Regions from separate parts of the Kitasatospora sp. NPDC089797 genome, predicted to be linked through region 3. Evidence: riboswitches for the same ligand, from Rfam matches in the RefSeq annotation. Region 3 holds a riboswitch; each other region holds the start of a gene.
What was found. Region 3 has a riboswitch for cobalamin ahead of metE (5-methyltetrahydropteroyltriglutamate--homocysteine S-methyltransferase). Riboswitches for the same ligand answer to the same signal wherever they lie in the genome.
Positions count from the first base shown of each region.

Region 1 (7,439 bases), on a different contig from region 3:
GAACATCACGTGGTCGCTCGCCGTCACGCCGGTCGCGAAGACGCAGCGGAAGAGCACCCGGATCGCCACCACGACCAGGGCCAGCCACAGGTAGTAGCCGAAGCCCCGGGCCCACGGCGCGTCGGTGCGGCGGGCGGTGACGACGTAGCCGAGCACGGCCAGCACCAGCAGGAGCAGCAGCGGGTTGGTGGTGCGGCTGGCGGCGGTGGCGAGCGCCAGCGCCCAGAGCCACCAGGCGGCCGGGTGCAGGGTGCGCGGCGCCCGGCGGCCGCCGATGCCGGTGGCGTCGGCCGGCCGCCGGGGCGGGGCGGCGGTCACCGTCACCCGTCCCTCCGGCGGCGCCGGCGGGCGGTCAGCGCGGCGGCCCCGCCGAGGCCGAGGGCGACCGCCACGGTGATCGCGAGCGGCAGCACCGAGCCGGAGTCGTGCGGCGCGTCCGCGGTGGGGGCGGCGTCGACCACGGCGGTGGTCGGGCTCGCCGAGGTCGCGGTGGCGGACGGGGTGTCGGTGGCGGTGGGCGTGGCCGTCGGGGAGGGCGTCTCCTCGGGGGTGGCGCCGGGTGTGGTCGGCTGGTCGGAGGCGGGCGCGTCCGGGGTCGGCGGCTGGGTGCCGTCGGCCGGGGCCGTGCCGCCCGGGGCGGGGGCCCGGCCGGGGGCCGGCGGACGGGCGCCGCTGCCGGGCTGCGGGGCGGAGCCGGAGCCCCGGCCACTGCCACTGCCACTGCCACTGCCACTGCCGCCCGAGCCGGTTCCACCGCTGGTCGAGCCGCCGGTGGTCGAGCCGCCGGTGCCGGAGCCGGAGCCGCCGGTCGTGCCGCTGCCCGAACCCCCGTTGCCGCCACCGCCGTTGGACCCGCCGCCGGAGCCGCCGGTGGTCGAGCCGCCCGGGGCGGTGTTGTGCGCCCGCAGGGAGTCCACCGCGATGGTCGGCCGACCGATGGTCAGGTCGTCGTTCGTCGCACCGAAGATCCACAGGTCGACGCTGCCCGGCTTGGGGTGGTAGCTCATCGCGCCGAGCTGGCTGTAGCTCCAGTCGGTGTCCCCCGGGTCGGCGTGCCAGTACGACCAGTAGGCGCTGGCCGGCGGGGTGAGCACGCACTTCTCCTGGTCGGCCGTCGGGTACTGCTTGCCGCCCTCGCTGCCGCTGAAGCCGATCCGGCAGATGAACGCCGGGCCGTCGTGGCCGGTGCCGGTGGTGCGCCAGCCGCCCTGGTTGAGCAGCTCGTAGCCGGTGGTCGGCGTGGTGCCGCAGGAGCGCAGCACCTTACCGCCCCACTTGCTGAAGTCCACTGCGAGCACCACGCCGGAGGTGGTCGTGCACTGGTCCAGCGGCAGTGGCGCGGCGGCGGCCGGGGTGGCCGTGCCGAGCAGCGCGCTGCCGGTCAGCGCCAGCGCGCCGAGGGCGCCCGCGAGCCGGCGGCTCACCGGTGCCGTCCCCGGCCGAGGCGGGCGCGGGAGACGGCGACGGCGCTGCCGCCGGCCAGCAGCAGGGCGAGGGCGAGCAGCGCGGGGAGGGTGGCGTCGCTGCCGGTCCGGGCCAGGTCGGAGCCGTTCGGGGCGGCCGGGTCGGCCACCACCGGCCGGGCCTCCCCGCCCTGGGCACCGCCGTCACCGGCGTCACCGGCGCCCGCCGGGGGCGCGTCGGTCACGCCCGGGGCGGACGTCCCGGCGGGCCCGGAGGTGCCCGCCGGAGCGGACGTCCCGGTCGTCGCGGTCGGCGCGGGGGTGTCGGTCGGACCGGCCGTGGAGGTCGGCGACGGCGTCGGGGTCGGGGTCGGGCTCGGGGAGTCGGTCGGGGTCGGCGTCGGGGACGGCGACCCGGTCGGCTGGGGCGTGCCGGGCGCCACCGGCCGCTTCAGCGTGCCGAAGGACGTCCCGACCGTCCCGCCCAGCACCTGGGTCGAGGCCCGGACGTCCGAGCCGCGCTGGCCGGCCGCCGCGACGTTGAAGCCGCCGTCGTCGTTCTGCTGCCCGGCCAGGAAGTCCCGGGCCCGCGAGATCGCCGGGCCGTACTGCCCGGCCCGCAGCGAGAACGCCTGGACGGCCAGGGCGGTCGAGTTGGTCGAGTCGCCGGAGGCGCCCGGGAAGCCGCCGTCGGCGAGCTGCTTGCCCGCGATCCAGCCGACCGCGCGGTCCACGGCCTGCTTGGCGGCCGGATCGTCGGCGACCAGGTCGAGGGCCATCGCGGCCATCGCGGTGCTGTCCACGTCGGAGTCGCCCTTGGCCGGGATCAGGCTCGGCCAGGAGCCGTCGGCGTGCTGGAGGCCGGTCAGGTAGCGCACCGGCTCGGCCGCGTGGGCGGCGTCACCGGCGCGCAGCTGGGCGATGATGCCGAGCGACTGGGAGAACACCGAGGTCGCGTTGCGGTAGTTGCCCTGGGCGGCACAGGAGGTGTCGGGGGCCTGGCTGGGCGCGGCGCAGGTGACGGTGGCGAGCGCGGCGATCAGGTCCTGGCCGCCGAAGGCGCGCGGGTCGCGGCCGACCACCTCGGCGAGCAGCGCCTCCTTGCCGATCGAGCCGCCGCCGGCGTACTCGGTGCCGATGTACGTCCAGTCGTCCACCGTCCGGCCGTTGCCGTCCTTGCCGTGCTGGTCCAGGAAGTCGGCGATCCGGCCCAGCGCCGCGTCGTCGGTGCCGGTGGCGGCGAGGGCGAAGGCGCCGTCGATGGTCAGGCCGAAGTCGGCGAAGCCCGTGAAGCCCTCGTAGTAGCGGCCGCCGATCAGCCGGGTCCGGTCGGTGAGGTAGGTCGAGCCCTTGGCGAGGTCGGGCTTGCGGTGGAGGTCGTGGTCGAGCGCCGCGAGGTCGGTGCCGGCCAGGGCGAGCACCGCCTGTCCGGTGGCCGCGGGGTCGGCGTCGGTGCCGGCCGGGTCGGTGGTGAAGCCCCCGGAGGGCACCTGGCGGGCGGCGACCCAGCCGGTGGCGGCCGCGTCGGCGTCGGTGCGGCCGGCGGCGCGCAGGGCCTGGGCGGCCAGCGCGGTGGTGTAGGTGTCGGCGGCCCCGGCCCAGGAGTACGGCCAGACCCCGCCGTCGGGCTTCTGCTGGGCGGCGGTCCAGGCGTCGGCGCGCTTGACGGCGTCGGGCGCGGCGCCGGCCCGGCGCAGGGTGAGGGCGGTCAGGGCGGTGGTGCTCGGGTCGCCCTCGCAGTGGTCGCCGGGGGCGATCATCACGGCGGAGACGCCGCCGTCGGCGCACTGGGCGGAGGTCAGCCGGGCGACGGCGGTCGGCGGCAGGGCGGCGCCGGCCCGGGCCAGGGCGAGCAGGGCGAGGGCCTGGTTGACGGGGTAGGTGACGCCCTCGAAGTCCCCGGCGGCGGTGCAGGCGCCGAGCTTGCCCTGGGCGGTGCAGACGTGGTCGGTGAGCGCGGCGACCAAGTCGTGGCCGCCGAAGGCGCGCGGGTCGCCGCCGGTCACCTCGGCGACCAGGGCGAGCTGGGCGACGGCGCGCGGGACGGGCGCCGCCTTCGGGCCGCCCGGGAAGGCGAACTGGTCGGTGTGGGCGGCCAGGTAGGCGACGACCTTGCGCAGGGTGTCGTCCTGCCCGCCGGCCGCCGCGAGGGTGAAGGCGGTGTCCGTGGTGGCGTCGTAGTCCGGCGTCTTCCCCGTGGCGTCGGCCACGTGGTCGCCGCCGGTCAGCTGGGCGACCAGCCAGCGGGCGGCGGCGGGCAGGTCGGCCTTGGGGGGCTTCGGCGTCTGCGTGGGTGTCGGAGTAGGAGTCGCACTCGGCGACGGCGAGGAGGTCGGCGAGGGCGAGGAGGTCGGCGACGGCGAGGAGGTCGGCGACGGCGAGCCGCCCGTTCCGCCCTTGGCCCGGACCGAGTCCGGGGTGAAGGTCGGGGACCCGGAGGTGCCGCCGACGTCGGTGCCGCCGTAGACCCAGGCCTCGACCTCGCCGGGCGCGGGCCGCTGCGACATCGCGCCGAGCGTGGCGTACGACCAGTGGTCCTGCCCGACCGGGGCGATCCAGTACGACCAGTAGCCGGTCGCCTGCGGGGTGTTGACGCAGGCCTCCTTGTCCGGGGTGGGGTACTGGGTGCCGTCGCGGAAGGCCGGGTTGCCGAGCCGGCAGATGAAGGCAGGGCCGTCGTGCACGGTGCCGGTGGTGCTGAACCCGGCGGTGTGCAGCAGGTTCATCCCGGTGGTGGGGTGGGCGTCGCAGCCGCGCACCACGCCGCCGCCGAAGGGGCCGAAGTCGACCGCGACGACGGCTCCGGAGGTCGCCGTGCACTGGTCCAGCGGGTCCGCGTGGGCGGGGGTGCCGGGCAGTGCCGTCAGGACCAGGCTGCCCGCGGTGAGCGCGAGCGCGGCGGCGGCCGCCGGGACGGCGGCTCCCCGCCGCCACGCGGTGGGACGGTGTCTGTGGACCGGCACGGAACGAACTCCCCTGTGACTGCGGCGCCGGACGGGGACACGGGGGCGCAGCAGGGCTCCCCCGGGCAGGGTTGTGCCGTACCGCGTCGCAGTCCTCGACGACGCTCGTGCGTGCTCCACGGCGCAGGCATTCCGGCTCGCCCGCCGGGACGGGTTCGCAGAACTCGTCGGGCCGGGCACACGGTTGCGGGACAGCGCCGGATTCGAACCGGCTTCCCCTGACTCCCCTGGAGGAAAAACGCTTCATCAGACCACGGCCGCCCGACCGGGGTCAACGTTTCGTCATATCGTCTGCATCACGGCTCGTTCGAACTCGATGCGGTAAGGTCCCGGCTCGGCCGAGCGGGGGAACCCGGTGCAAATCCGGGGCTGACGCGCAACGGTGTGCGGGGCGGCGCTGTCGACCCGCGAGCCCGGATGCCCGGCGGCCGCACTGTTCCGCGGAAGTCCGTCCACGCGATCCGGGCGTCGGCCGCCCTCGCGCCGACGGCACCCCCGCCGCCGACGCACGGGCACGGTCGGGGCCCCTCACCCCCCAGGAGCCCTTCCATGACCCGCACCCTCCACCGCGGCCTCGCCACCGCCGTGGCCGCCCTGGCCGCCGCCGGCACCGCGCTCGCCGGCGCCGTCCCGGCCCAGGCCACCGCGAGCCCGGCCCAGATCACCACCTCCGTCACCAACGGCGTCGCCTACCTGCGCTCCCTCCAGGGCGCGGACGGCGGCTACGCGGGCAGCGGCCTGTCCAACGAGTGGGCGTTCAGCGCCCTCGCCGCCGCCGGCACCGCCGCCGCCGACGTCACCCCCGGCGGGGACGCCACCAAGAACGCCCGCCTGGTCTACCGCAACCAGCTGGCCGCCCCGACCTGGCCCAACGCCAGCCCGGTGGTCACCGACTACGAGCGCGGCATCCTCAACTCCTACGCCGCGGGCATAGACCCGGCCCGGGTCGGCCCCGGCCGCAACCTGATCGCCGACGCCGTCGCGTACTGGCAGACCGCCGAGCCCGGCTACTTCGGCCCCTCCGCCAACTTCAACGGCACCGTCTTCGCCCTGCTCGCCCTCGGCGGCGCCCGCACCCAGGCCGGCGCCCAGCGGGTGCCCCGGCCGCTGCTGGACGCCTCCACCGCCGTCGTGCGCGCCAACCAGCACACCGACGGCGGCTGGAACTACAGCAAGGCCGCGGGCAACCCGACCGCGCTCGGCCAGCCCAGCGACGTCGACATGACCGGCGCGGCGATGGCCTCGCTGTGCGTGGGCGGGGTGCCCAACACCGACAGCGCCGTCCTCGCCGCGAAGGGCTTCCTCAAGGCCAAGATGGGCTCCACCGGCGCGTTCAACGCGATGTACGGGGTGAACACCGACTCCAACGGCTGGGCCGTCTCCGGCCTCACCGCCTGCGGATTCGACCCCCAGGGGGCGGACTTCACCTCGCCCGCCCCGTTCAGGAAGACCCCGGTGGACTTCCTGATCGCCCAGCAGTTCAACCCCGGCGGCGGCTTCCGCTACCAGCCCACCGACACCTCGCCCAGCGCCTACGCCTCGGTCGACGGCCTGCGCGCCGTGGCCGGCGGCGGCTTCACCGCCACCCCGCCGACCCCGGTCACGGCCGGTGAGCCCCAGTTCGTGGCCACCTCCGGCTTCACCCCGGGCACCGCCGCCCGGCTCGCCCTGATCGTCGACGACGGCACCGGCAACCCGCGCCCCTGCGCGGTCACCATCACCCCGAGCGGCACCACGGCGACCCTCGGCGACGTGCTGGACGCGGCCGCCACCGCCAGCCCGGCCGGCTGCGTCACCGCCGTCACCCCGGCCAGCGGCGTCGCCGGACCGATCACCTCGCTCAACGGCGTTGCCAACGCGGGCGGTTCGAGCTGGCTGCTGTCGATCGACGGCGGCGCGTCGATCACCGCCGACCGCACCGCCACGGTCAACCTCGGCGACACCGTCTCGCTGCGCTACGGCAGCTGACGCCACCGGCCGTACGGGCCGTGCCCCCCGGGGTCACGGCCCGTACGCGCCGAGGCCGCGGCAGACCAGCCCGTCGCGGAAGGTGAGCACCTCGGCGACCGCCCGGCCGCGCTCGTTGCGGTAGTTGACGACGACCGTGTCGACCGAGGCCCGGACGTCCTCCACGGTGAAGTGCAGGTCGGGCAGGTGCTTCAGTCCCTTCGCCCAGTAGACCCGCAGCGCCTCCTTGCCGCGCACCTCGCCGGACGGGTCGCCGATCAGCTCGACGATCCGGGGCGAGGCGAAGACGACGTCCTCGGTGAAGTGGGCGAGGATGCGCTCCAGGTCGTGGGCGTTCCAGGCGGCGGCCCAGTCCCGGGCGAAGCGGGTGGCGTAGTCGTGGTCCATGGCCCGGCACGCTACGACAGCCGCCCCCGGCCGCGCCGGTGATTCCGCGATCCGGTCGCCGCACCGGGTCAGGGCCCGGTCGGACGCCGGCGTCCGGCGGGTGCGGATCCGCGGATCACCCGGAGGAGTGAACCCGCCGGGGCGGCACCCGGCCGGGCGGCGGCCCGGCAGCACCGCGGACGGCGGCACGGACGGCGGTCACGGCCCGGCAACCGCACGGGACCGGGCACCCGGACCGGCCCGCGGACCGGTGCCCGGGGCGACCAATCCGGGCGCCGCCCCGCTCCGAAGACCCCGCGTGAGTTCCGTACTGTCCGAGCGGCCGGGGCCTTCCGCCGCCCCCGCCGCGACCCTGGGGAGGCCCTCCATGCCCGCCGTCCGCCGACCGGGCCCTGCGCCCGCCGACCCCGAACGGGCGGCCGGATGAGTGCCGCCGTCCACCTCTCCGGCCCCGGGCGGCCGGGACCGGACCTGCCCGATCTCCTCGCCCGCGTCGCCCGCGGGGACCAGGACGCGTTCTCCCGGCTGTACGACACGGTCTCCGGCCCGGTGCTGGGGCTGGTGCGGCAGGTCCTGCGGGACCCCGCGCAGTCCGAGGAGGTGGCGCAGGAGGTGCTGTTGGAGGTGTGGCGCACCGCCGCCCGCTACCGGGCCGACCGCGGCGAGGTAATGCCGTGGGTGCTGACCATCGCCCACCGCCGGGCGGTGGACCGGGTCC
Region 1 covers NZ_JBFBGS010000075.1:14,338-21,776, reverse strand. The annotation lists gene AB0O91_RS38335 (CbiQ family ECF transporter T component) at 1-324, opposite strand, end outside; gene AB0O91_RS38330 (hypothetical protein) at 321-1,424, opposite strand; gene AB0O91_RS38325 (prenyltransferase/squalene oxidase repeat-containing protein) at 1,421-4,366, opposite strand; cobalamin riboswitch at 4,471-4,625, opposite strand; cobalamin riboswitch at 4,712-4,789, shown strand; gene AB0O91_RS38320 (prenyltransferase/squalene oxidase repeat-containing protein) at 4,916-6,334, shown strand; gene AB0O91_RS38315 (nuclear transport factor 2 family protein) at 6,368-6,721, opposite strand; gene AB0O91_RS38310 (sigma-70 family RNA polymerase sigma factor) at 7,145-7,439, shown strand, end outside.
Region 1: it holds a riboswitch for cobalamin, as region 3 does, so the genes downstream of both, AB0O91_RS38325 (prenyltransferase/squalene oxidase repeat-containing protein) here and metE (5-methyltetrahydropteroyltriglutamate--homocysteine S-methyltransferase) in region 3, are expected to answer to the same signal.

Region 2 (7,439 bases), on a different contig from region 3:
GCGGCCCCAGCGGCCGGACCCCGCGCACCCCCCGCGAGTCGGTGCTCTGCGGACTCTTCGCCGCCACCCTCGGGGTGGAGCGGGTCGGCATCGACGACAACTTCTTCGACCTCGGCGGGCACTCCCTGCTCGCCGCCCGGCTGACCGCCCGGATCCAGGACGAACTGGGCGTCCGGATCGGCCTGCGGGCCCTGTTCGAGACCCCCACCGTGGCCCGGCTGGCCGAGCGCCTCGACGCCGACGGCGGCGCCGAATCCGGCAACGGGCTCGGCCGGTTGCTGCCGCTGCGCACCGGCGGCAGCCGCCCGCCGCTGTTCGCGGTGCACCCCGGCGGCGGACTGGGCTGGTGCTACTCCGGTCTGGTCCGCCACCTGGACCGCGACCGGCCGGTCCTCGCGCTCCAGGCCCGCGGGCTGGACGGCGACGGTGAACTGCCGGGCAGCGTCCCCGAGATGGCCGCGGACTACCTGCGGCTGATCCGCGAGGTGCAGCCCAGCGGCCCGTACCACCTGCTCGGCTGGTCCTTCGGCGGCACGGTGGCCCACGAGCTGGCCCGCCAACTCCAGGCGGCCGGCGAGGAGGTGGCCCTGCTGGCGATGCTCGACGCGCACCCCACCGGCCGCTTCCGGCACGCCGGACGCCCCAGCGACGCGGAGATCCTCGCGCTCGCGCTGGACGGCCTGGACGTCGACGAGCTGACCGCCCTGGCGGCCACCGCGCCGGAGGACGGGACCGCGCCGGAGGACGGCAGCGGGCCGCTCGGGGCCGGGCTCCCCGCCGCCGACGCCGTGCTGGAGCTGCTGCGGGAGCGCGGCAGCGTGCTGGCCGGGCTGGACCCGGCGGCGCTCGGCCGGTTGGTGCGGGTGACCGCCAACAACCTCGCGCTGGCCGCCGGCGAGGACCCGGGCCGCTACCGGGGCCCGGTGCTGTTCTTCGAGGCCCTGCCCGGCCGGGGCGCGGACGGCGCACCGCTGACCGACCTGTGGACCGCCCACGTGGACGGCCCGATCGAGAACCACCCGCTCGACATCCCGCACAGCCGCCTCACCACGCCCGAGGCGCTGGACGTGATCGGGCCGATCCTGGCCGACCGCCTGCGCTGAGCCGCCCGCCCGGTGGTGGGGGGGGCCCCCCCCCGCCCCCCCCACCCCCCGGGCCGCACACCCGCCGCCCGCCGCCCGCCGCCCTCCGCCACCTCCTCCACCACCACCCGGAGCCCTGTCATGCACCTGTCCCCAAGCCCACCGCCCCCGGAGGCCCCGTGACCACGTTCCTGCTCGTCTGGGCCGGACGGCTGCTCACCGCCCTCGGCTCCAGCGTCTCCGGCTTCGCCCTCGGCCTGTGGATCTACCAACAGACCGGCTCCGTCACCCAGTTCGCCACCGGCCTGCTGCTCGGCTTCGCCCCCGGCATGCTGGCCGCCCCCGCCGCCGGCGTCCTCGTCGACCGCTACCGCCGCCGCACCGTCCTGCTCTGCGCGGACACCGCCGCCATGCTCACCGCCGTCGCCCTGACCGCCGCCGAGACGACCGGCCACCTGGCCGTCTGGCAGGTGTACGCGACCACCGTCGTGGAGTCCTGCTGCGCCGCCTTCCAGTGGCCCGCGCTCGCCGCCGCGGTGACCGGGATGGTCCGGCCCGAGCAGCGCGGCCGGGCCGGCGCGATGACCCAGACCGCCCTGGCCGCCGCCCAGTTGCTCGGCCCGATGCTCGCCGCCGTGCTGCTCGGCGCGGGCGGGCTGCGCGCCGTCCTGGTGATCGACGTCGTCTCCTTCGCGCTGGGCCTGCTCACCCTGCTGCTCGCCCGCTTCCCCGAACCGGCCGGCCGGCCGCCCGGGCCGGCCCATCCCACCCGACAACGCGTCGGCTGGAGAGCCGAGTTGGCGCACGGCCGACGCATCCTCACCGGCCAACCGGGCCTGCGGCACCTGCTCCGCGTGGTCACCGTGCTGAACGGCGCCGAGGCCGCCGCCACCGCCCTGCTGCTGCCCCTCGTCCTGGCCGCCACCCCGGCCGCCGAACAGAACGCCGCCGTCGCCATGGTCAGCACCTCCGGCGGCCTCGGCCTGGCCCTGGGCAGCGTCGTGATGTCGGTCTGGTCCGGCCCGCGCCGACCACTGACCTGGGTCACCGCGGCCACCGTCCTCAGCGGCGGTGCCGTCCTGGCCGCCGGCCTGCACCCGCAGCCGGGCGCCCTGGCCGCGGCCGCGTTCACCTTCTTCCTCGGCCTCCCGGTGGTGACCAGCTGCTCCCAGGTGCTCTGGCAGTCCGCCGTCGCGGCCGAGGCCCAGGGGCGGGTCTTCGCCCTGCGCCGGATGTTCACCCAGGGCGGCACCCTCCTCGGCTACCTGCTGGCCGGGCCGCTCGCCTCCCGGGTCTGCGAACCGCTGGTCGCCCCGGACGGCCCGCTCGGCCCCACCCTCGGCCGACTCCTGGGCACCGCCCGGGACCGCGGCAGCGCCCTGCTGCTCTGCCTCACCGGCCTGTTCCTCGCCGTCGTCGGCCTGGTCGGACGGCGTCACACCGTCGAGCCCTTGCCATCCCCCGACCCGGTCGTGTGCGATGGAACACCCCCCACCAGGATCCCCGTTCACGCCACACCCGCCAACTCCACCGATCCGGAGCCGACATGACCGTCCGTCCCACCGAGGCCGCCGACCTCGACCGCATCCTCCCGCTGATCACCCCCGACCCCGGCGTGGCCCTGACCGCCGACACCTACCGGTCCCGGCTCGCCACCGGCGAGTACCGCCCCGAGTGGACCTGGACCGCCCGGCACACCCCCGACGGCCCCCCGCTCGCGCTCGCCGTCTGGTGGGGCGACCCGGACGACGGCCTGCCCTCCGCCCTCGACGGCGTGTTCGTCCACCCGTCGGTCCGGTCCGCGGCCGACCGCACCGACCTGGCCGCACGGCTGCTCACCACCGCCCACACCGCCTACGCCACGGCCGGCGCGGACACCGCCCCGGACTACCACCTGATGCTGCCCGGCGACTGGCGCGACCGCCCCGACACGGCCGCGGCCGTGGCCTGGCGCCGGGACGCGGCCGGCCGGGCCGGCCTCCCGGTGAGCCTGGAACGCCTGCGCTTCGAGTGGACGCCCCCGGCCGGCGTCCCGGAGCCGTCCGGCCGTCTGCTCCTCCAGCCGGAGCCCGACGACGAGGTCTTCGTCGAGCTGTTCCGCCGGGTCCTGGTCGACACCCTGGACACCGACACCCGCAAGGAGGCCGAACGCCTCGGCGCCGAGGCCCAGGCCCGGGCCGACGTCGCCTTCTACCGCGACACCATGCCCGGCGACCGCTCCTGGTGGCGGGTCGCCCGCACCCCCGGCGGCGAGCCGGTCGGCTTCGGCATCCCCTCCCGCAACCACGCCGCCCCCGTCGTCGGCTACCTCGGCGTCCTCCCGGAGCACCGCGGCCACCACTACGCCGACGACATCCTGGCCGGGATCACCCGCATCCTCGCCACCGAGGCCGCCGCCACCCGGATCCTGGCCGACACCGACCTCACCAACACCCCGATGGCCGCCGCCTTCGCCCGCACCGGCTACCGGAACACCAGCCGCCGCCTGGTCCTCTCCGCACGCTGACCCCGGACCGGACCGCCCGGTGCGGCGCCCCGGCCCCCGGCGCCGCACCGGGCGGAACCGCGCTGACCACGCCTGATACCTTGCCAAGGCCGTGGTGTACGGGAAACCGGTCGAAGTCCGGTGCGGCCCTCGCCACTGTTGCCGCGGAGTGTCGCGGCCCTCGCCGACCGGCTCCCCCAGCGGTCGGGGCCACTGGGCGGTCCACAGGAACCGCCCGGGAAGGTCGGCTGCGGCGCGTCGATGCGGAAGCCAGGAGACCGGCCACGGCGCGACATGTTCCACGAGGGTTTTGGAGAACACGTGCCCAGCGGTCTGCCGTACCCGGCCCGATCGATACGTCCCACCGGTTCCACCCGTCCCTCCGGCCCGCTGCGGGTCGGCCGGGCGGTCGCCGTCCTGCTGTCCGTCGGCGTGCTCGGCGCCTGCGCGGGCGCCCCCGCGCCGAGCGCCTCCGCCGGGGCGACCGGGAGCGCCGCACCGGTCAGCGTGGACAACTGCGGGACCACCGTGACGGTGAGCGCACCGCCCGCCCGGCTGGTGACGCTCAACCAGGGCGCCACCGAGGTGGCCCTGGCCCTCGGCCTGCAGTCCCGGATGGCCGGCACCGCCTACCTCGACGACGCCGTGCCGGACCAGTGGAAGGCCGCCTACGACTCCGTCCCGGTGCTCTCCGAGAAGTACCCGACCAAGGAGAAGCTCCTCGCGGCCCGTCCCGACTTCCTGTACGCCTCCTACGCCAGCGCCTACACCGACAAGGTCGCGGGCACCCGGGAGGAGCTGCGCGGCCAGGGCATCGCGTCGTACGTGTCCCCGTTCGGCTGCTCGGACAAGAGCCAGGTGCCGCCGACGACGTGGCAGGCGGCGTGGGGCGAACTGAACGACGTCGCCAAGGTCTTCGGCGTCCCGGAGCGGGCGGCCGAGGTCCAGCACCGGCAGGAGGAGCAGCTGGCGCAGTTCAAGGCGACGGCCGCGGGCAAGGACCTCAAGGTCCTGTGGTTCGACTCGGACACCAAGACGCCGTTCGTCGGCGCCGGGCACGGCGGACCCCAGCTGGTGCTCGACGCGGTGGGTGCCCGCAACGTCTTCGCGGACCTGCCCGGCGGCTGGCAGACCGTGAGCTGGGAGAAGGTCGTCGCGGCGGACCCGGACGCCATCGTGGTCGCGGACGCCGGCTGGGACACCGCCCAGTCCAAGATCGACTACCTGGAGAACGACCCTGTGCTGAGCAAGCTCGGCGCCGTGCAGCGCAAGGCCTTCGTGGTGGTGCCGTTCTCGGAGTCGACACCCGGTGTGCGGCTCGCCGACGGTGCCGCCAAGGTGTCCGCCGGGTTGGGCCGACTGCACCCGGCGTCATGACCTCCGCGCCCCGCCCCGCCGTGCGGCCGGCCGGTCCGGGTCGCGCGACGGCGGCCCTGACCGTCGGGGCGGCCCTGCTGCTGGCCACCGTGCTGCTCGGCCTGGCCGTGGGCTCGCAGCCCGAGCCGCTCCCGACGGTGATCGACGTGGTGCTGCGCCGGCTCGGGCTGACCGACCCGCACGTGACCCTGCTGGACGACCAGATCGTCTGGCAGCTGCGGCTCCCCCGGGTCCTCGGGGCGGCCGCCACCGGCGCCGGCCTCGCGGTCTGCGGTGCGGTGCTGCAGACGCTGACCGGGAACGACCTGGCCGATCCGTTCCTGCTCGGGATCTCGGAGGGGGCCGCCGCCGGCGCGGTGACGGTGATCGTCCTCGGCGTCGGCGTGGCCGGCGCCGTGGGCACCGGCGCGGTGGCGACGGCGGCCTTCGCCGGCGCCCTGCTCGCCGCCGTCGTCGTACTGGCCCTGGCCGGCGCGCGCACCCGGTCGCTGCCGACCGCCCGAACGGTGCTCGCCGGCATCGCGGTGGGGCAGATGTGCGGGGCGTACACCTCGTTCGTCGTCATGGTCCTCGGGGACCGCAACGCGGCGCGCGGGGTCATGGAGTGGACGCTGGGCTCGGTCGCCGGCGTGCGGTGGCCCACCGCCGTCTTCCTGACCGCGGTCGCGGTGGTCGGCGTCGCGGTGCTGGCCTCCTCCGCCCGCGACCTGGACGCCTTCGCCTTCGGCGAGACCGCCGCCCGCTCCCTCGGCGTCCACGTCGAGCGCACCCGCTGGGCCCTGGTCGCCACCGCCGCCCTGGTGACCGCGTGCCTGGTCGCCCACACCGGTGTCATCGGGTTCGTCGGCCTGGTCGTCCCGCACGTGGTCCGGCTCCTCTGCGGCCCGCGGCACGCCCTGCTGCTGCCCGTGTCGGCCCTGGTCGGCGCGTCCCTCCTGGTGGGCAGCGACGTCCTGGCGCGCTCGGTCCTCCCCGACCGGGAGATCCCGGTCGGCGTCATCACGGCCGGACTCGGGGCGCCCTTCTTCGGCTGGCTGCTCTGGCGCCAGGCCCGGGCCGACGGGGGGCCGCGGTGACCGCGCCGCCCCCCGTCGAGCTGCGCGCGGAGGGCCTCGGGGTGCGGGTCGGCGCGGCCACGCTGCTGGACGGCGTCACGCTCGCGTTCGCCCCCGGCCGGGTCACCGGCCTGCTCGGGCCCAACGGCGCCGGGAAGACCACCCTGCTGCGCGCCGTCGCCGGACTGACCCGGCCGAGCGCGGGGCGCGCCCTCCTCGACGGAGCGGACCTCCACGCGCTCTCCGGCCGCCGCCGGGCGCAGCAGGTGGCCTTCATGGAACAGCAGGCGGACACCCGGCTGGCGCTGTCGGTCCGGCAGGTCGTCGAGCTCGGGCGCACTCCGCACCGCGGGCGCTGGCCGGTGCCGCCGAACTCGGCCGCCGACGCCCACGAGCGGTCCGTGGTCGCGGCGGCCGTCGCCGCGGCCGACGTCGGCCACCTGCTCGACCGCTCCTGGCCGACGCTGTCGGGCGGCGAGCGGCAGCGGGTCCAGCTCGCGCGGGCGCTGGTGCAGGAGCCCGGGGTGCTCCTGCTCGACGAACCCACCAACCACCTCGACCTGCGCCACCAGCTGGGCTTCCTGGAGACGGTCCGCGGGCTGGGCATCACCACGGTCGCCGCGCTGCACGACCTCGAACTCGCCGCCGCCTACTGCCACGAGGTCGCCGTCCTGCTCGACGGCCGGCTGGTCGCCCACGGGCCCGCCGCCGAGGTGCTCACCGCGCCCATGATCGCGCGGGTCTACGGCGTCGACGCCACCGTGGAACGGCACCCCCGGCACGACCGGCCGCACGTCCGGTGGAACGGACTGCTCCCCGAAAGGACTTCGCCATGACCTCCCCGACCCAGCGGCGTGCCGTGCTCCTGGTCGGCATGTCGATCGGGGAGGCCGTCCGCCGGGACGAACTCCTCCGGACCGCGGCGGCCCACCGGGCCTCGATCGCCTTCCTGCAACAGGCGGACCCCTCCCTGTCGGCCGAGCTGACCAGGCTGGCCGACGCGGGCGCGGAGACCGTGGTGCTGGTCGGCGTCCGCCTCGCGGCCTCCGGCCCGGCCCAGTCCTGGCTCCGGCGGATCGCGGCGCACTGGTGGCGCGAGCGGGCCGGCCGCCGGCCCGAACTCCTCGTCGCGACCCGCCTCGCCGACTCGCCGGAGACGGTCGCCGCGGTGGCCGCGGTGACGAAGGCCGTCACCGGCTCGGAGCCCGGCCTGACGTCCGCGGCCTGGGAGGAGGTCACCGGCCACCGGCACCAGGTCCTGCTGTGCCGCGGTCCGCGCTGCACGGCCCTGGGCGCCGAGGAGGGCGCCCGCGCCCTGGTCCGGGAGCTGGCCGCGCACGGCCTCGGCGACGACGACGTGCTCGTCACCCAGACGGGGTGCCAGTTCCCCTGCAACCAGGCCCCCGTCGTCAGCGTGCAGCCGGACGACGTCTGGTACGG
Region 2 covers NZ_JBFBGS010000090.1:7,307-14,745, reverse strand. The annotation lists partial or broken gene AB0O91_RS40135 (amino acid adenylation domain-containing protein) at 1-1,103, shown strand, start outside; gene AB0O91_RS40130 (MFS transporter) at 1,262-2,632, shown strand; gene AB0O91_RS40125 (GNAT family N-acetyltransferase) at 2,629-3,588, shown strand; cobalamin riboswitch at 3,664-3,869, shown strand; gene AB0O91_RS40120 (ABC transporter substrate-binding protein) at 3,889-4,944, shown strand; gene AB0O91_RS40115 (iron chelate uptake ABC transporter family permease subunit) at 4,941-6,020, shown strand; gene AB0O91_RS40110 (ABC transporter ATP-binding protein) at 6,017-6,835, shown strand; gene AB0O91_RS40105 ((2Fe-2S) ferredoxin domain-containing protein) at 6,832-7,439, shown strand, end outside.
Region 2: it holds a riboswitch for cobalamin, as region 3 does, so the genes downstream of both, AB0O91_RS40120 (ABC transporter substrate-binding protein) here and metE (5-methyltetrahydropteroyltriglutamate--homocysteine S-methyltransferase) in region 3, are expected to answer to the same signal.

Region 3 (7,439 bases):
CCACTCGGTGGCGGTCAGGCTCTCGGGGGAGCCGTCGAAGCCGACCACGACGGGGCCGGTGGCTGATTCGGGTACGGAGGGTCCGGTCACGGCACGCTCCTCGGGTTCGGCGGCGCCGGGCCGCGGCCGCTACCGGCCGCCGGGCTCGCCTCGGGTCGCCGCCCCAGTATCGGCGGTGGCCGGGGTCGGCGCCTCCCGGGGCGCCGGTGGCGGCCCGTCGTCGGCGGGGCCGGTCGGGCGTGCGGGCCCGGGCGTCCGGCCGGGGGCGGTTCAGCCCGCGGCGAGCAGGCCGGCGACCAGGGCGCGCAGCCCGTCGCGGTAGGTGTCCCGGGCGGTGAGGTCCTCCCAGTGGTCGGCGACCTGGGCGAGGCGGGGGTGCCGGGCCGGGTCGAGGCCGGTGAAGACCTGCTCCCGGTAGGTCGGGCGGTCGTCGTCGGCCCGGCGCCGGGCGGCGGTCGTGCGGACCACGATCTCCCCGGCGGTGTAGTACCAGATCGCCCGGTAGCCCTGGACGGCGCGCTCCGGGGTCAGGCCGCAGTCGACCAGCCCGTCGACGATCCGCTCGACGAACCAGAGCGCGTGGGTGGAGAACAGGTCGTCGGCGGCCAGCACTTCGACGATCCAGGGGCAGGCGGCGAGCGCGTCGTGGATCGCGGCGGCCGCGGCGAGGACCCGTTCGCGCGGGTCGGCGGGCAGCTCGACGGGCCGGAGGGTGCGGGCGGCGTAGTCGTCCAGCAGCAGGACGAGCAGCTCCTCCTTGTTGCGGACGTGGTGGTAGAGCGCCATCGGCGTACTGCCGATGTCGGTGGCCAGGCGGCGCATCGTCAGTTTCCCGACGCCCTCCTCGGCCACGATCCGCCGGGCCGTCCCGACGACCTCCTCCCGGGAGATGCGGGGAGGCCGGCCGGGGGCCCTGCGGGGGGCGGGGGAGGGCTGCTGCATGCGCTCATCATGCCCCGCCGGGTACGGGCGGCTCGACAGCGGTGAGCCTCCGGAGGTAGTTTCCTTACGCGTATAGAAACTGCCTCGGGGGACCCCGCACCGCATCCCGACCGGAAGGAACCCGCTCATGACCACCACCCCGATCGCCGCCGTCGACCTGTTCGCCGCGGCGCTGCACATCCGGACCGACGGCGGGGTCCGGGCCGCCGGGCGCCGGACGGTCGACGGCGACCCCGGCACCTGGCACCTGGCGACCTTCCACGTGGAGACCGACGCCGACGTCCACGCCGACCACTGGGAGATGCACCCGGAGGCGGACGAGGCGGTGTGCTGCCTGGCCGGCGGTGTCCGGGTGTTCTTCCGGCCGGTCGAGGACGGCGCCGAGGAGGAGACGGTCCGGCTGGGGGCGGGCAACGCCGTGGTCGTCCCGCGCGGCCGCTGGCACCGGCTGGAACTCGACGGCCCCAGCGACCTGATGTCGATCACCCTGCGCAGCGGGACCCGGCTGGAGCGGCGCTGACCGGGAACGCCGCGGGCCCGGCGGACAGGAAGTCCGCCGGGCCCGTTCGCCGTGCCTGCGCGTGGGTCAGTCCTGGGCGTCGACCCGGGCGGCCCAGCGCCGCTCGACGTTGCTGAAGCGCCAGTAGGCCAGGGCGCAGGCCCAGACCACCACGAACATGGCGACCAGCAGGTAGCCGACGTTGTCCAGGCTGATGTCGGAGATCCAGCCGGTGACCGGGTCGGTCAGGTCGAGCTTCTCGTGCAGCACGCTGACCAGCTCGATGGTGCCGATGACGAAGGCGACCGCGATGGAGAGGCCGGTGATGGTGAGGTTGTAGTAGACCTTGCGGACCGGGTTGGAGAACGCCCAGTGGTAGGCGAAGTTCATGAAGGTGCCGTCGAGGGTGTCGAACAGGCTCATGCCGCAGGCGAACAGCAGCGGCAGGCAGATGATGGCGTACCAGGGCAGGCCGGAGGCGGCGCCGGAACCGGCCATGGCCATCAGGGCGACCTCGGTGGCGGTGTCGAAGCCGAGGCCGAACAGCACTCCGACCGGGTACATCTGGCCGGGGCGGCGGATGGACTTGGTGAGCCTGCCGAGGATGCGGTTCATGAAGCCGCGCTCGTCGAGGTGCTTCTCCAACTGCTTCTCGTCGTACTGCCCGGCCCGCATGGCCTTGTACACCCGGTAGATGCCGGCCAGTGCGAACAGGTTGAGCGCGGCGATCAGGTAGAGGAAGGTGCCGGAGACGCTGGTGCCGATGACGCCCAGCCACTGGTGGGTGGCGGACTGGTCGTCCACCAGGGTGCCGACGATCTGGGCGCCGCCGGCGACCAGGGCGGCCATCGCCATGACGATGGTGGAGTGGCCGAGCGCGAACCAGAAGCCGACCGACACCGGCCGCTGGCCGTCGGCCATCAGCTTGCGGGTGGTGTTGTCGATCGCGGCGATGTGGTCGGCGTCGAAGGCGTGCCGCATGCCGAGGGTGTAGGCGGTGATGCCGAGCCCGACGCCGAAGGTCTGGGTGCCGATGGTGTAGTGGTTCGGCGCGACCAGCAGGAACAGCATGCCGAAGGCGACCACGTGCATGGCGACGATCACGCCGAGCAGGGCGGCGGTGCGGACGGTGTCCCCGCGCTGCCAACGGGGCGGCAGCGGCAGGGAGGACGACGGGGGTTCTTCGGTGAGGGTCATGCGTGCGGGCCTTTCCGGTTCCTCGATGGGGGCGCCCCCCGGGGAACGCGGGGAACACCGTAGGGGCTCGCTCGTTCGGTCGACAAGCGTTTGCAGCTGCGAAGAGGTTGCAATAAGGCAAAACCGGGACTTCGGGGGCGAAGCGCCGCCGCGCTGACGTCGTCTCACCATGCGGACGATCGAGTGATTCACTGGCCCGGCTCCAGGAGATTGCCTCTAGGCTTGCCCGTACAGCTGGTTCGCCCCGTCCGCCAGACGGGGCGTCGTAAGAGGGAACCCGGTGACGCCTTTCACACGGCCAGTCCGGGACTGCCCCGCAGCGGTGAGCGGGAACGACCGCCGTCATACGCACTGGACCCGGGACGGGTCTGGGAAGCGACGGCCACTAGGTGTCCGCCCTTCGTCTCCACGGAGGTCGGTCGTGCCCGCGAGTCCGAAGACCTGCCCGCTGTCCGTGCGCGACCGAGTTCGCGCGCGGCCATCCGGTGACCTCGAGGGCGGGTCGGCGTACATACCAGGCGGAGCCGTGCCCGTGCACGGTCGTCCGTGCGGTACGTCATCCCTTCGCGCCCCCGTGCCGTCCCCGGGACCATGAGGAATCAGGCTCGCGAAGGAGAGTCCCTTGACAGCGAAGTCCGCAGCCGCGGCGACCGTGGCCACCGCTTACGGTTACCCCCGCCAGGGTCGTAACCGGGAACTGAAGAAGGCGATCGAGGGCTACTGGAAGGGCGCGGTCACGGCCGAGTCGCTCCAGCAGACCGCCGCCGAACTGCGCAGGGAGAACTGGGCCGCGCTCGTCGAGGCGGGCATCGGCGAGGTACCGACCGGCGACTTCTCGTTCTACGACCACGTGTTGGACGCCTCGGTGGCCGTCGGGGCGATCCCGGCCCGGCACCGGGACGCCGTCGACGCCGACCCGCTGGACGGCTACTTCGCGATGGCCCGCGGCAACCAGGATGTCGCGCCGCTCGAGATGACCAAGTGGTTCGACACCAACTACCACTACCTCGTCCCGGAGTTGGGCCCGGACACCGCCTTCGCGGCGAACCCGGCCAAGCCGGTCGGCGAGCTGCGCGAGGCGCTCGCGCTCGGCCACACCGCCCGGCCGGTGCTGGTCGGCCCGGTCACCTACCTGCTGCTCGCCAAGCCCGCCCCCGGGGTGGCCGAGGACTTCCAGCCGATCACCCTGCTGGACCGGCTGCTGCCGGTCTACGCCGAGCTGCTGGCCGCGCTCAAGGCCGCCGGCGCCGAGTGGGTGCAGCTGGACGAACCCGCCCTGGTGCAGGACCGCACCCCGGCCGAACTGAACGCCGCCGCCCGCGTCTACCGCGAGCTCGGCGCCCTCACCGACCGGCCCAAGCTGCTGGTGGCGAGCTACTTCGACCGCCTGGGCGACGCCCTGCCGGTGCTCGCCAAGGCCCCCGTCGAGGGCCTGGCGCTGGACTTCACCGGCCCGGCCGCGGGCAACCTGGACGACCTGGCCGCGGCCGGGGGCCTGCCCGGCAAGCGACTGGTCGCGGGCGTGGTCGACGGCCGCAACATCTGGATCAACGACCTGGAGAAGTCGCTGGCCACCCTGGCGACCCTGCTCGGCCTGGCCGACCGGGTCGACGTCGCCCCGTCCTGCTCCCTGCTGCACGTGCCGATCGACGCCGCCGCCGAGCGCGACATCGACCCGCAGATCGCCCGCTGGCTCGCCTTCGCCCAGCAGAAGGCCGTCGAGACCGCCCTGCTGGCCCGCGGCCTGCGGGAGGGCACCGGCGCGGTCACCGCCGAACTCGCCGCCAACCGCGCCGACCTGGCCTCGCGCGCCAACTCGCCGATCACCCACGACCCGGCGGTGCGCGCCCGCACCGCCGCCGTCACCGAGGCCGACGCCCGCCGCGCCCAGGCCTACCCGCAGCGGGCCGAGGCCCAGCGCGCCCGGCTCGGCCTGCCGCTGCTGCCGACCACCACCATCGGGTCCTTCCCGCAGACCACCGAGCTGCGGGTCGCCCGCGCCGACCTGACGGCCGGCCGGATCGACCAGGCCGGCTACCGGGAGCGGATCGAGGCCGAGGTCCGCGAGGTGATCGCCTTCCAGGAGAAGGCCGGTCTGGACGTCCTGGTGCACGGCGAGCCCGAGCGCAACGACATGGTCCAGTACTTCGCCGAGCAGCTCACCGGCTACCTGGCCACCCGGCACGGCTGGGTGCAGTCCTACGGCACCCGCTACGTGCGGCCGCCGGTGCTCGCCGGGGACATCTCCCGCCCGCACCCGATGACCGTGGACTGGTTCCGCTACGCCCAGAGCCTCACCGACCGTCCGGTCAAGGGCATGCTCACCGGCCCGGTCACCATGCTCGCCTGGTCCTTCGTCCGCGACGACCAGCCGCTCGGCGAGACCGCCCGGCAGGTCGCCCTCGCCCTGCGCGACGAGGTCACCGACCTGGAGGAGGCCGGTGCCGCCGTCGTCCAGGTCGACGAGCCGGCCCTGCGCGAGACCCTGCCGCTGCGGGCCGACGCCCGCCCGGCCTACCTGGACTGGGCCACCGAGTCCTTCCGGCTCGCCACCTCCGGCGTCCGGGCGGACACCCAGATCCACACCCACATGTGCTACGCCGAGTTCGGCGCGATCATGACCGCGATCGACGAGCTCGACGCGGACGTCATCTCGCTGGAGGCGACCCGTTCGCACATGGAGGTCGCCGGTGAGCTCGCCGGGGCCGGCTACCCGCGCGAGGTCGGCCCGGGTGTGTGGGACATCCACTCCCCGCGCGTCCCGAGCACCGAGGAGGCCGTCACCCTGCTGCGCGCGGGCCTGGCGGCGATCCCGGCCGAGCGGCTCTGGGTCAACCCGGACTGCGGCCTGAAGACCCGCGGCTGGACCGAGACCCGCGCCTCGCTGGACAGCCTGGTCGGCGCGGCCCGTCACCTGCGGGCCGAACTGGCCGGCTGAGCGTGCGGACGGGGCGGGCGCGGGCCGTTCGGCCGCGCCCGCCCCGTCCGGTCCGCCGGTCGGCTACAGGCCGAGCTGCTGGTGGATCTCGGTGGTGACGGTGGAGAAGTTCATGGTCATGAAGTGCAGCCCGGGGGCGCCTTCGGCCAGCAGCCGACGGCACATTCCGGTGGCCTGCTCGATGCCGATCGCCCGGACCGCGGCCGGGTCGTCCTGGTGGGCGGACATGCGCGCGGAGAATTCCGCCGGAATGTTCGCGGTGCTCAGCGTGGGGATGCGCCGGAGCGACCGGATCGTGGTCACCGGCATGATTTCCGGAATTACCGGAATGTCACAGCCGGCGCTCGCCAGGCGGTCCCGGAATCGGAGGTAGCTGTCCACCTCGAAGAACATCTGGGTGATCGCGTAGTCGGCCCCGGCGCGCCACTTCGTGAGGAAGTGGCGGATTTCCGAATCCCAGTCCGCGGACCTCGGGTGCATTTCCGGGAACGCGGCCACGCCGACGCAGAAGTCCCCGGACTCCTTGATCAGCCGCACCAGGTCGGCGGCGTACTCCACCCCCTCCGGGTGGCGGGTCCACTCGCCCAGCGGGTCGCCCGGCGGGTCGCCGCGCAGCGCCAGGATGTTGCGCACGCCCTGGTCGGCGTAGTGGCCGAGGATGTTCCGGAGCTCGGCGACGCTGTGGTCGACGGCGGTCAGGTGGGCGGTCGGGGTGAGCGTCGTCTCCTGGGCGATGCGGCCGGTGATGTTCACCGTCCGCTCCCGGGTGGAGCCGCCGGCGCCGTAGGTCACCGAGACGAAGGTGGGGGAGAGGGCCTCCAGCCGGCGGATCGCATTCCACAGTCCGGCCTCCGCCGCGGCGCTCCGGGGTGGCATGAATTCGAACGAGTAGGACCGCTTTCCGGTGGCAAGGAGATCGCGGACGGTGGCCGCCCGGTCGGTGCGCGTGGAGGGTGTCCCGAGTGTCATGGCAGGACAGTAGCCGCTCGGCCGGAATGGTGTCGGCGGAAGTCCACAGTGTGATACGGGAATGTCCGGAAAGGATATCCGGGGCGGTTCGGGGAGTCGCTCGGAGGCCGCACAATAGGAGCATGGAAAGACATTCGTACGCGCTCCCCGGCCTGCCCGACTGGGGCCGGTGCGCGGTGCTGGGAATTCTCAACGTCACCCCGGACTCGTTCTCGGACGGGGGGTGCTGGCTCGATCCCGGCCGGGCCGTGGAGCACGGGCTCGGGCTGGTCGCCCAGGGCGCCGACCTGGTGGACGTGGGTGGGGAGTCGACCCGGCCCGGCGCGCGGCGGGTGCCGGTCGAGGAGGAGCTCGCCCGGGTGCTGCCGGTGGTGCGCGGACTGGCCCGGCAGGGGGTGGCGGTGAGCATCGACACGATGCGGGCCGAGGTGGCGGAGGCCGCGGTGGACGCCGGGGCCCGGATCGTCAACGACGTCAGCGGCGGGCGGGCCGACGACCGGATGGCCAAGGCGGTCGCCCGGGCCGGGGTGCCGTTCGTCGTGATGCACTGGCGGGGCCAGTCCGCGGAGATGGACCGGCTGGCCGGGTACCGGGACGTGGTGGCGGAGGTGGTCGCCGAGGTGGGGCGGCAGGTGGACGCCGTGGTGTCCGCCGGGGTCGACCCCTCCCAGCTGATCGTCGACCCCGGCCTCGGCTTCGCCAAGGGGCGCGGGGACGACCTGGCGCTGCTCGCCGCCCTGGACGCCTGGGCCGTGCTGGACCGCCCGCTGCTGGTCGCCCCGTCCCGCAAGCGCTTCCTCGGCGACCTGCTGGCCGACCCGGCCACCGGCGAGCCGCGACCGGCGCGGGAACGGGACGACGCCACCGCGGCGGCGGCCGTGCTGGCCGCCGCCC
Region 3 covers NZ_JBFBGS010000070.1:14,355-21,793, reverse strand. The annotation lists gene AB0O91_RS37440 (universal stress protein) at 1-90, opposite strand, end outside; gene AB0O91_RS37435 (TetR/AcrR family transcriptional regulator C-terminal domain-containing protein) at 271-942, opposite strand; gene AB0O91_RS37430 (cupin domain-containing protein) at 1,070-1,462, shown strand; gene AB0O91_RS37425 (HoxN/HupN/NixA family nickel/cobalt transporter) at 1,529-2,638, opposite strand; cobalamin riboswitch at 2,857-3,102, shown strand; gene metE (5-methyltetrahydropteroyltriglutamate--homocysteine S-methyltransferase) at 3,261-5,576, shown strand; gene metF (methylenetetrahydrofolate reductase [NAD(P)H]) at 5,640-6,545, opposite strand; gene folP (dihydropteroate synthase) at 6,668-7,439, shown strand, end outside.

Region 4 (7,439 bases), on a different contig from region 3:
GCCGCCGCCGCGGCCTGGCCCCGATCGCGCCCGACCCGGAGCTCGGCTACGCCGAGAACTTCTTCCACATGTGCTTCGGCACCGTGCCCGCCCCCGAGGTGGTCCGCTGCTTCGAGATCTCCCTGGTGCTGTACGCCGAACACAGCTTCAACGCCTCGACGTTCACCGCCCGGGTGGTCACCTCCACCCTCTCCGACCTCTACAGCGCCGTCACCGCCGCGATCGGCGCGCTCAAGGGCCCGCTGCACGGCGGCGCCAACGAGGCCGTGATGCACATGCTGGACGAGATCGGCGATCCGGCCCGGGCCGCCGACTGGCTGGACGAGGCGCTGGCCGCCAAGCGCAAGATCATGGGGTTCGGCCACCGCGTCTACAAGCACGGGGACTCCCGGGTCCCGATCATGCAGGCCGCCCTGGACCGCCTGGTGGCGGGCTCGGCCGACCCCGAGGCCGCCCGGCTGGCCGCCCTGCACGCCGCCCTGCGCCGGGCGATGCTGGAGCGCAAGGGCATCCACCCCAACCTCGACTACCCGGCCGGGCTGGCCTACCACCTGATGGGCTTCGACACCCCGGTGTTCACCCCGATCTTCGTGATGAGCCGGATCACCGGGTGGACCGCCCACATCACCGAACAGCTCGCCCACAACGCCCTGATCCGCCCGCTGGCCCAGTACGACGGGCCGGGCCAGCGGCCGGTCCCGGCCAGCGTGTAGCGGGCCGGCACCGGGGTCGGGGTCGGGCTCAGGAGGGCACGGAACAGCCGGCGTCGGCGACCGGCGCGGGCTCGTCCTCCTGGCCGGGCCGCATCACCTGCACGTTCGCGAGCAGCGCCTCGACCACCTCGTCCAGGTCGAGGCGCTTCTCCACGGCCCGCAGCTGGCCCAGCCGCGCCCCGGTGCTCACCTGGGGCGGGGCGAGCAGGCTGCAGCAGTCCTCGTCCGGCAGGACGGATATCTCCGCCGTGCCGAGCGCCCGGGCCTGGTCGATGATCTCCTGCTTCTCCCAGCCGATCAGCGGGCGCAGCACCGGCAGCGTCGCGGCCTGGTCCACGGCGGCCAGGTTGGCGAGGGTCTGGCTGGCGACCTGGCCGAGGCTGTCGCCGGTGACCAGGGCCTGGGCCCCGGTGGCGCCGGCCAGGGCACAGGCGGTGCGCACCATCAGCCGGCGCTGGGCGACCACCTGGAGGCGCCCGGCGCCCGCGACGGCCAGCTGCTTCTGGGCCTTGCCGAGGGAGACGACGTGCAGCTCGCCCGGCGGCTGGTAGCGGTTGAGCTCGCGGGCCAGGGCGTACGCCTTGTACACCGAGGAGGGGTTGGTGTACGGCGCACCGCTGAAGTGCACGAAGTCGCAGGCCAGTCCGCGCCGCATGGCCCGGTGCGCGGCCACCGGGGAGTCGTAGCCGCCGGACAGCAGCACCAGCGCCCGCCCGCTGGACCCGACCGGCAGCCCGGTCAGCCCGGGGTGGCGCTCGGCCGACACGTAGGTCTCTCGGTGCTCGATCTCCACGGTCAGGGTGACGTCGGGCGCGGTGAGGTCGACCCGCAGGCCGTCGATCCGCGGCTGGAGGAACGCGCCGAGGTGCCGCTCCAGTTGGGTGGAGGTGAGGGCGAAGCCCTTGTCCCGGCGCCGGACCCGGACGGCGAAGCCGGTGCCGGTGCGCCCGGCGCAGGCCTCGCGCAGCACCGCCAGGGCGTTGGCCTCGACGGACTCCAGCGTGCTGGGCACCCGCAGCGCCGGCTCGACGGAGCTGAACCCGACCACCGTGCGGGCCCGGGCGACCAGGTCCGCGACGGGCACCTGCCCGCCGAGCACGGTGATGGTATGCGGGGTCCTGATCCAGGTCGAGCCGCCTATCCCGCGCAGCGCGACGCGCAGGTTGTCCTCCAGGCGCTGGACGAACCGCTGGCGGTTGCGGCCCTTGAGGACCACCTCGCCGTGTTTGAGCAGCACGCAGGGCCCGTAGGGCTCGGTGGCGCCGCGGGGCGAGGGCAGCCGTGCGCCGTCGGTCAGGTGGTCCATGCAGAAGTCCCAGTCGTCCCAGTGGTCCCGGTCGGGTGCCGAGCGGGGAGGACGGCGGCGCGCGCAGCGGTGTCCGGGGCGGCGTGCCGGCTGACGGTCACGCCGGACCGGGGTCCGTACGAGGGCCACGCGGCCCTCCCGCGGGGCCCCGGAGCGCGCACGCCGCCGTTCGGCGTGCGCACCGGTGGCAGGTCTTCGGACTCGCGGGCCCGTCCGGCCGCCGTCGACGTCGACGGGGCGGACACCTACTGGCCGTCGCTTCCCGGGCCCGTCTCCCGGGCCCAGTGCGGATGACGGCGGTCGTTCCCGCTCACCGCTGCGGGGCAGTCCCGGACTGGCCGTGTGAACGGCGTCACCGGGTTCCCTCTTGCCTCCCCGGGAGCGCGGGGCGCCCGGTGAACCACCAGCACGGCAACCCTACAGGCGGGCCCGGCCCCGGTCGGGCCGTGGTCAGGCCCCGGGCCCTTCGGCCAGCACGGGGTACGGCACCCGGCCGCGCCGGTCGGGGTCGACCAGCAGCCGCCCGCCCGCCGGCGGCCGGGCCCGCTGGGCGCAGTCGCGGCGTTCGCAGATCCGGCAGCCGAGGCCGATCGGGGTGGCCGCGCCGGGGGCGTTCGGGGCGATGCCCTCGGCGTAGACCAGGCGGTGGGCGTGGCGCAGTTCACAGCCGAGCGCGACGGCGAACTCGCTGCGCGGTGCGCGGTGTCCGTGGCCGCCGTGCGAGACGGTCCGGGCGATCCAGAAGTAGCGCTTGCCGTCGGGCATCTCGGCGACCTGGGTGAGGACCCGGCCGGGGGCGGAGAAGGCCTCGTAGACCGTCCACAGCGGGCAGGTGCCGCCCAGGCGGGAGAAGTGGAAGTCGGTGGCGGACTGGCGCTTGGAGATGTTCCCGGCCCGGTCGGCGCGCAGGAAGGAGAACGGCACCCCGCGCCGGCCGGGGCGTTGGAGGGTGCTCAGCCGGTGGCAGACCGTCTCGAAGCCGACGCCGAAGCGGGCCTGGAGCAGCTCGATGTCGTAGCGCAGGTCCTCGGCGGCGGCGTGGAAGGCGGTGTACGGCATCAGCAGGGCGCCGGCGAAGTAGTTGGCCAGGCCGATCCGGGCGAGGTCGACGGCCTGCGGCGAGGTGAGGTCGGGCTCGGCCGCCGCCAGCAGCGTGTCCAGCAGCGGGCGGTGTTCCAACAGGGCGAGCTGGGTGGCGAGTTGGAAGGCGCGTCGACCGTCGGTGAGCCAGGGGGAGAGGTGCAGGGCGCCGGTGGCCGGGTCGTAGCGGCGCAGGTCGGCGGCGCGCTGGTGGTCGGCCGGCTGCCGGTCCGCCTCGACCACCCGGACGCCGTGCCGCTCGGCGAGCCGGGCGGCCAGCGCGGCGGCGGTGCGGCCCGCGGTCGTGGTCGCCAGCTGCTCGGCGGTGCGCTCCGCCGCCTCGTCCAGGGCGGCTATGTGGTTGTGGTGGGCGTAGAAGAAGTCCCGGACCTCGTCGTGGGGTTCGGCCGGGCGGATGGCCCCGCCGACGGTCCCGCCGCCGGGTTCGCCCAGGTCGGCGACGCGGGCGAGGGCCGCGCGGTAGCTGCGGTGCAGGGCGACCAGCGCCCGGGCCAGCTCGGGGTGGTCCCGGCTGACTTCGGCGATCTCCTCCGCGGGGACCGCGCCGCCGCAGGCCTCGTCGGCGAGCGCGGTGCGCAGGTCGGTGCCGAGGCGCTCCTCCTCGGCCTCGGAGAAGAACTCCGGGTCGACCCCGAACACCTCGGAGATCCGCAGCAGCACGGCGGCGGTCAGCGGGCGCTGGCTGTGCTCGATCTGGTTGAGGTAGCTGGTCGAGATCCCGAGCTCGCGGGCCAGCTCGACCTGGTTCATGCCGTGCTCGCGGCGCAGCCGGCGGAGCTTGGCGTGGGCGTAGACCTTCCGCCCGGTGGGACGTGCCATGGCCGTACCGTTCCCTTCCTGCCCGTTCCTGCGAACGTACCACCGACCGCGGTTCGCAGTATTCGCAGGAACTGTCCCGCCCCTGTCGGGAATTCGCAGCCGGGACCGCTCGGGACCACCCGGTGGCGGACTCGGTCGACTCGGCCGGAACGCCGGACCGCCCGGCGGCGACTCGGCTGAGTCGGCCACCGGGCGGTCCGGGGGTGTCGGTGCGTGCGGTCAGGCGGTGACCTTCTCGCCCTGCTCCGCCGGGGCCTCGGCGGGCTGCCCGGCACCGGCCGGGACGTTCTCCCGCGGGGTGGGGAGCACGGCCATGATCGCGGCCGAGATCACGATGGTCGCCGCCCAGGCGAGCCCGTAGCGGCCGATCGGGGTGTCGGAGAGCGGGCCCGCGAACCAGTCGCACTTGGTGAAGGCGAGCCCGGCCAGCAGCGCGAGCACCCAGGCCACCATCGCCTGCCAGCAGAAACCGCCGGTGTACCAGTAGCGGCTGGTCCGGGTGGTGTCCATCAGCGCCTCGGCGTCGTAGCGCACGGCCCGCGTCCGGCGGCGGTACATGTCCACCGCGTAGACGCCGATCCAGGCCGAGAAGGAGACGGCGAGGAGGATCAGGAAGGTGATGAAGGAGCCCAGGAAGCTCTTCGCGACCAGCATCAGCAGCAGGCCGCCGACCAGCGAGATCACGGCGTTGATGCTGACGGCCATGGCGCGCGGCAGCTTCACGCCCATGGTCTGCGCGGTGAAGCCGGCCGAGTACATGGAGAGGCTGTTGATCAGCAGCATGCCGACGATCGCGGTCAGCAGGTAGGGCACGGCCAGCCAGGTCGGCAGGAGGTCGCCCAGGAAGGAGACCGGGTCCGCGGCGTCGGCCAGGCCGGGGGAGGCGACCGCCATGACGGCGCCCATCAGCACCATCGGCACCACGACCATGGCGGCGCCGGAGACGGTCACCCCGACGATCTTCTTGCCGGAGGCCCGGTGGGGCAGGTAGCGGGCGAAGTCCGGGCCGGTGGGGACCCAGCTGATGCCGCCGGCGGCGATGGTCCCGATGCCGGCGATCATCATCGCGGTGGTGCCGGCGGGCTTGGCGAAGACCTCGTTCCAGTGGATGGTCGCGACCAGGTAGCCCAGGACCAGCACGCTGAAGATGCCGAACAGGTAGGTCGACCAGGTGTTGCAGACGTTCAGCGCCTTCCGGCCCATCCCGGAGACCAGGAAGGTGCAGGCGACGAAGGCGAAGAGGGTGACCACGATCAGCGCGGTGTTGCTCTTGACGCCGAACAGCAGGTCGAGGACGGTCAGCACGGCGTAGGCGCCGGTGACCGCGTTGATCGTCTCCCAGCCGAACCGGGCGATCCAGAGGATCGCGCCCGGGAACAGGTTCCCGCGCACCCCGAAGGTGGCCCGGGAGAGGGTCGCGCCCGGCGCCCCGCCCCACTTCCCGGAGACTGACAGCACGCCGACCATCCCGAAGGAGACCAGGGCGGCGCACGCGGCGACGATCAGGACCTGCCAGAAGTTCAGCCGGTTGAACACGACCAGGGCCGCACCCATGGTGAGCAGCAGCACGCTGATGTTGGCCGCGACCCAGGTCGGGAAGAGCTCGCGGACTCTGCCCCGGCGCTCGTGCTCGGGGACGGGTTCAATACCGCGGGTCTCTATCGCGCCGTCGGCGTTGTCGGCGGTGGACAGATCGTCCATGAGGGTGGCTCCGTGCGTGTGAAGCGGGAGATGAATCGGACAAAGTAGAACAATTATGGAACTCTTCGCGCGTAGCGCGGGAGTTCAGCCATCCTACTTTGTCCGACTTGCGTTCAGGATCGGTCCGCCGCCGGGCGGCCGGTGGGATGCGGGGCGGTGACCCCCGGAGGCGCCCGACGGGCCCGGGGGCGGGCCGATCGGGCCAGGTCGGTGTGATTCCCGTCACCCCATCCTGCAATATGCTTATTAAATTACTTCTTTTGCGAAAAACTTTGCCCCGGCATTCCCCATCCGTCACTTCGTGCTCAATCATCACGCATTCCCGGGGAATTCTCGGGAAGTCTCGACAGTGTTCCCGTGGTATGGGATAGTCGCCTGGAATCGCCTGGTATTGAGGAGCGCAAGGTGCCCGTTTCCAGGAGTCTGGTCTCGCCCGAGGGGTGCAACTGGGAGGCCGGAGAAATCACGGCCCGGGTATTCGACACCGCCGAAATCCTCGCCCGCCGCGGCATCGGACCGGGCGCGCGCGTGATGATGAGCGGGGCGAATTCGCCGGAATGGGTCGTCGCGCTGCTCGCGCTCGTCCACCTCGACGCCTCGGTGGTGCTGGCCGACCACCGGGCCACCCCGGCGCAGCGGGCGCAGATCGCCGCCCGGGCCCGGGTGGTGCTGGACATCGGCCCCGGCACCGTGACCGGACCGGCCGCCGCCCCGGCGCCGCGCCCCGCCCCGCCCGCCGCGGCCGGGCCGGACCCGACCGCCTGGGCCCGGCGCCCGGACGCGGTGATCTCCTGGTCCTCGGGCACCACGGGCGCCCCCAAGGGCATCGTCCGCTCCGGCCGCTCCCTCCTGGACAACCTCGCCCTCAGCGCGGACCGCATGGGCTACCGGCCCGACGACGTCTTCCTGCCGGTCCTGCCGTACTCCCACCAGTACGGCCTGTCGCTGGTCCTCTGCTGGTGGCTGGGCGGCGGAACGCTCGTCGTCTACGGCCCGACCACGCGGCTGGACCACGCGCTCGCCGTCGGCGTCGACCACGGCCTCACCGTCGTCGACGGCGCCCCGTCGACCTACTACAGCCTGCTCAACCTGCTCGACCGCCGCCCCGCCCTCGTCCGGGCGCTGAAGCCGGTCCGGGCCTGGTGCGTGGGCGGCGCGCCGCTCGGCCGCGACCTGGCGGCCAGGTTCCACGCCCGGACGGGCCGGCACCTGCTGGACGGCTACGGGGCGACCGAGGTCGGGAACATCGCGCTGGCGCCCCCCGGCGACCCGGTCGGCTGCGGCACCCCGCTGCCCGGCGTGGTCGTCGAGGTCCACGACGACCACGGCAGGCCGCTGCCCGCCGGGCGGCTCGGTGAGCTGGTCGTCCGCAGCGACGGCCTGATGACCGGCCGGCTCGGCGAGGACGGCGGGATCGTCCCGGTCCCCGGCCCGGTGCACCGCACCGGCGACATCGGCCGCCTCGACGAGGCCGGCCGGGTGTTCCCGATCGGCCGCAAGCACGCCGTGCACCGCGACGGCCACACGCTCTACCCCGACCACCTCGCCGAACGCGCCGGGTCGGCCGGGGCCCGGGCCGAGGTCGTCGCCGTCCCCGACGCCCGGCTGGGCTGTCGGCTGGTGTTCGTGATCGCGGACCCGGACGGTCACGAACCCGCGCACTGGAAGCGGCTGCTGCGCCCCGTGCTGGCCCGCTACGAGCAGCCCGACCACCTCGTGGTGCTCCCCGCCCTGCCCCTCACCACCACGGGGAAGCCCGACCGGGCCGCCCTGGAGAAGATCGCCATGACCTCGCTCCC
Region 4 covers NZ_JBFBGS010000054.1:38,984-46,422, reverse strand. The annotation lists gene AB0O91_RS33255 (bifunctional 2-methylcitrate synthase/citrate synthase) at 1-713, shown strand, start outside; gene thiI (tRNA uracil 4-sulfurtransferase ThiI) at 742-2,019, opposite strand; cobalamin riboswitch at 2,188-2,439, opposite strand; gene AB0O91_RS33245 (short-chain fatty acyl-CoA regulator family protein) at 2,470-3,939, opposite strand; gene AB0O91_RS33240 (cytosine permease) at 4,159-5,640, opposite strand; gene AB0O91_RS33235 (aldehyde dehydrogenase family protein) at 6,046-7,439, shown strand, end outside.
Region 4: it holds a riboswitch for cobalamin, as region 3 does, so the genes downstream of both, thiI (tRNA uracil 4-sulfurtransferase ThiI) here and metE (5-methyltetrahydropteroyltriglutamate--homocysteine S-methyltransferase) in region 3, are expected to answer to the same signal.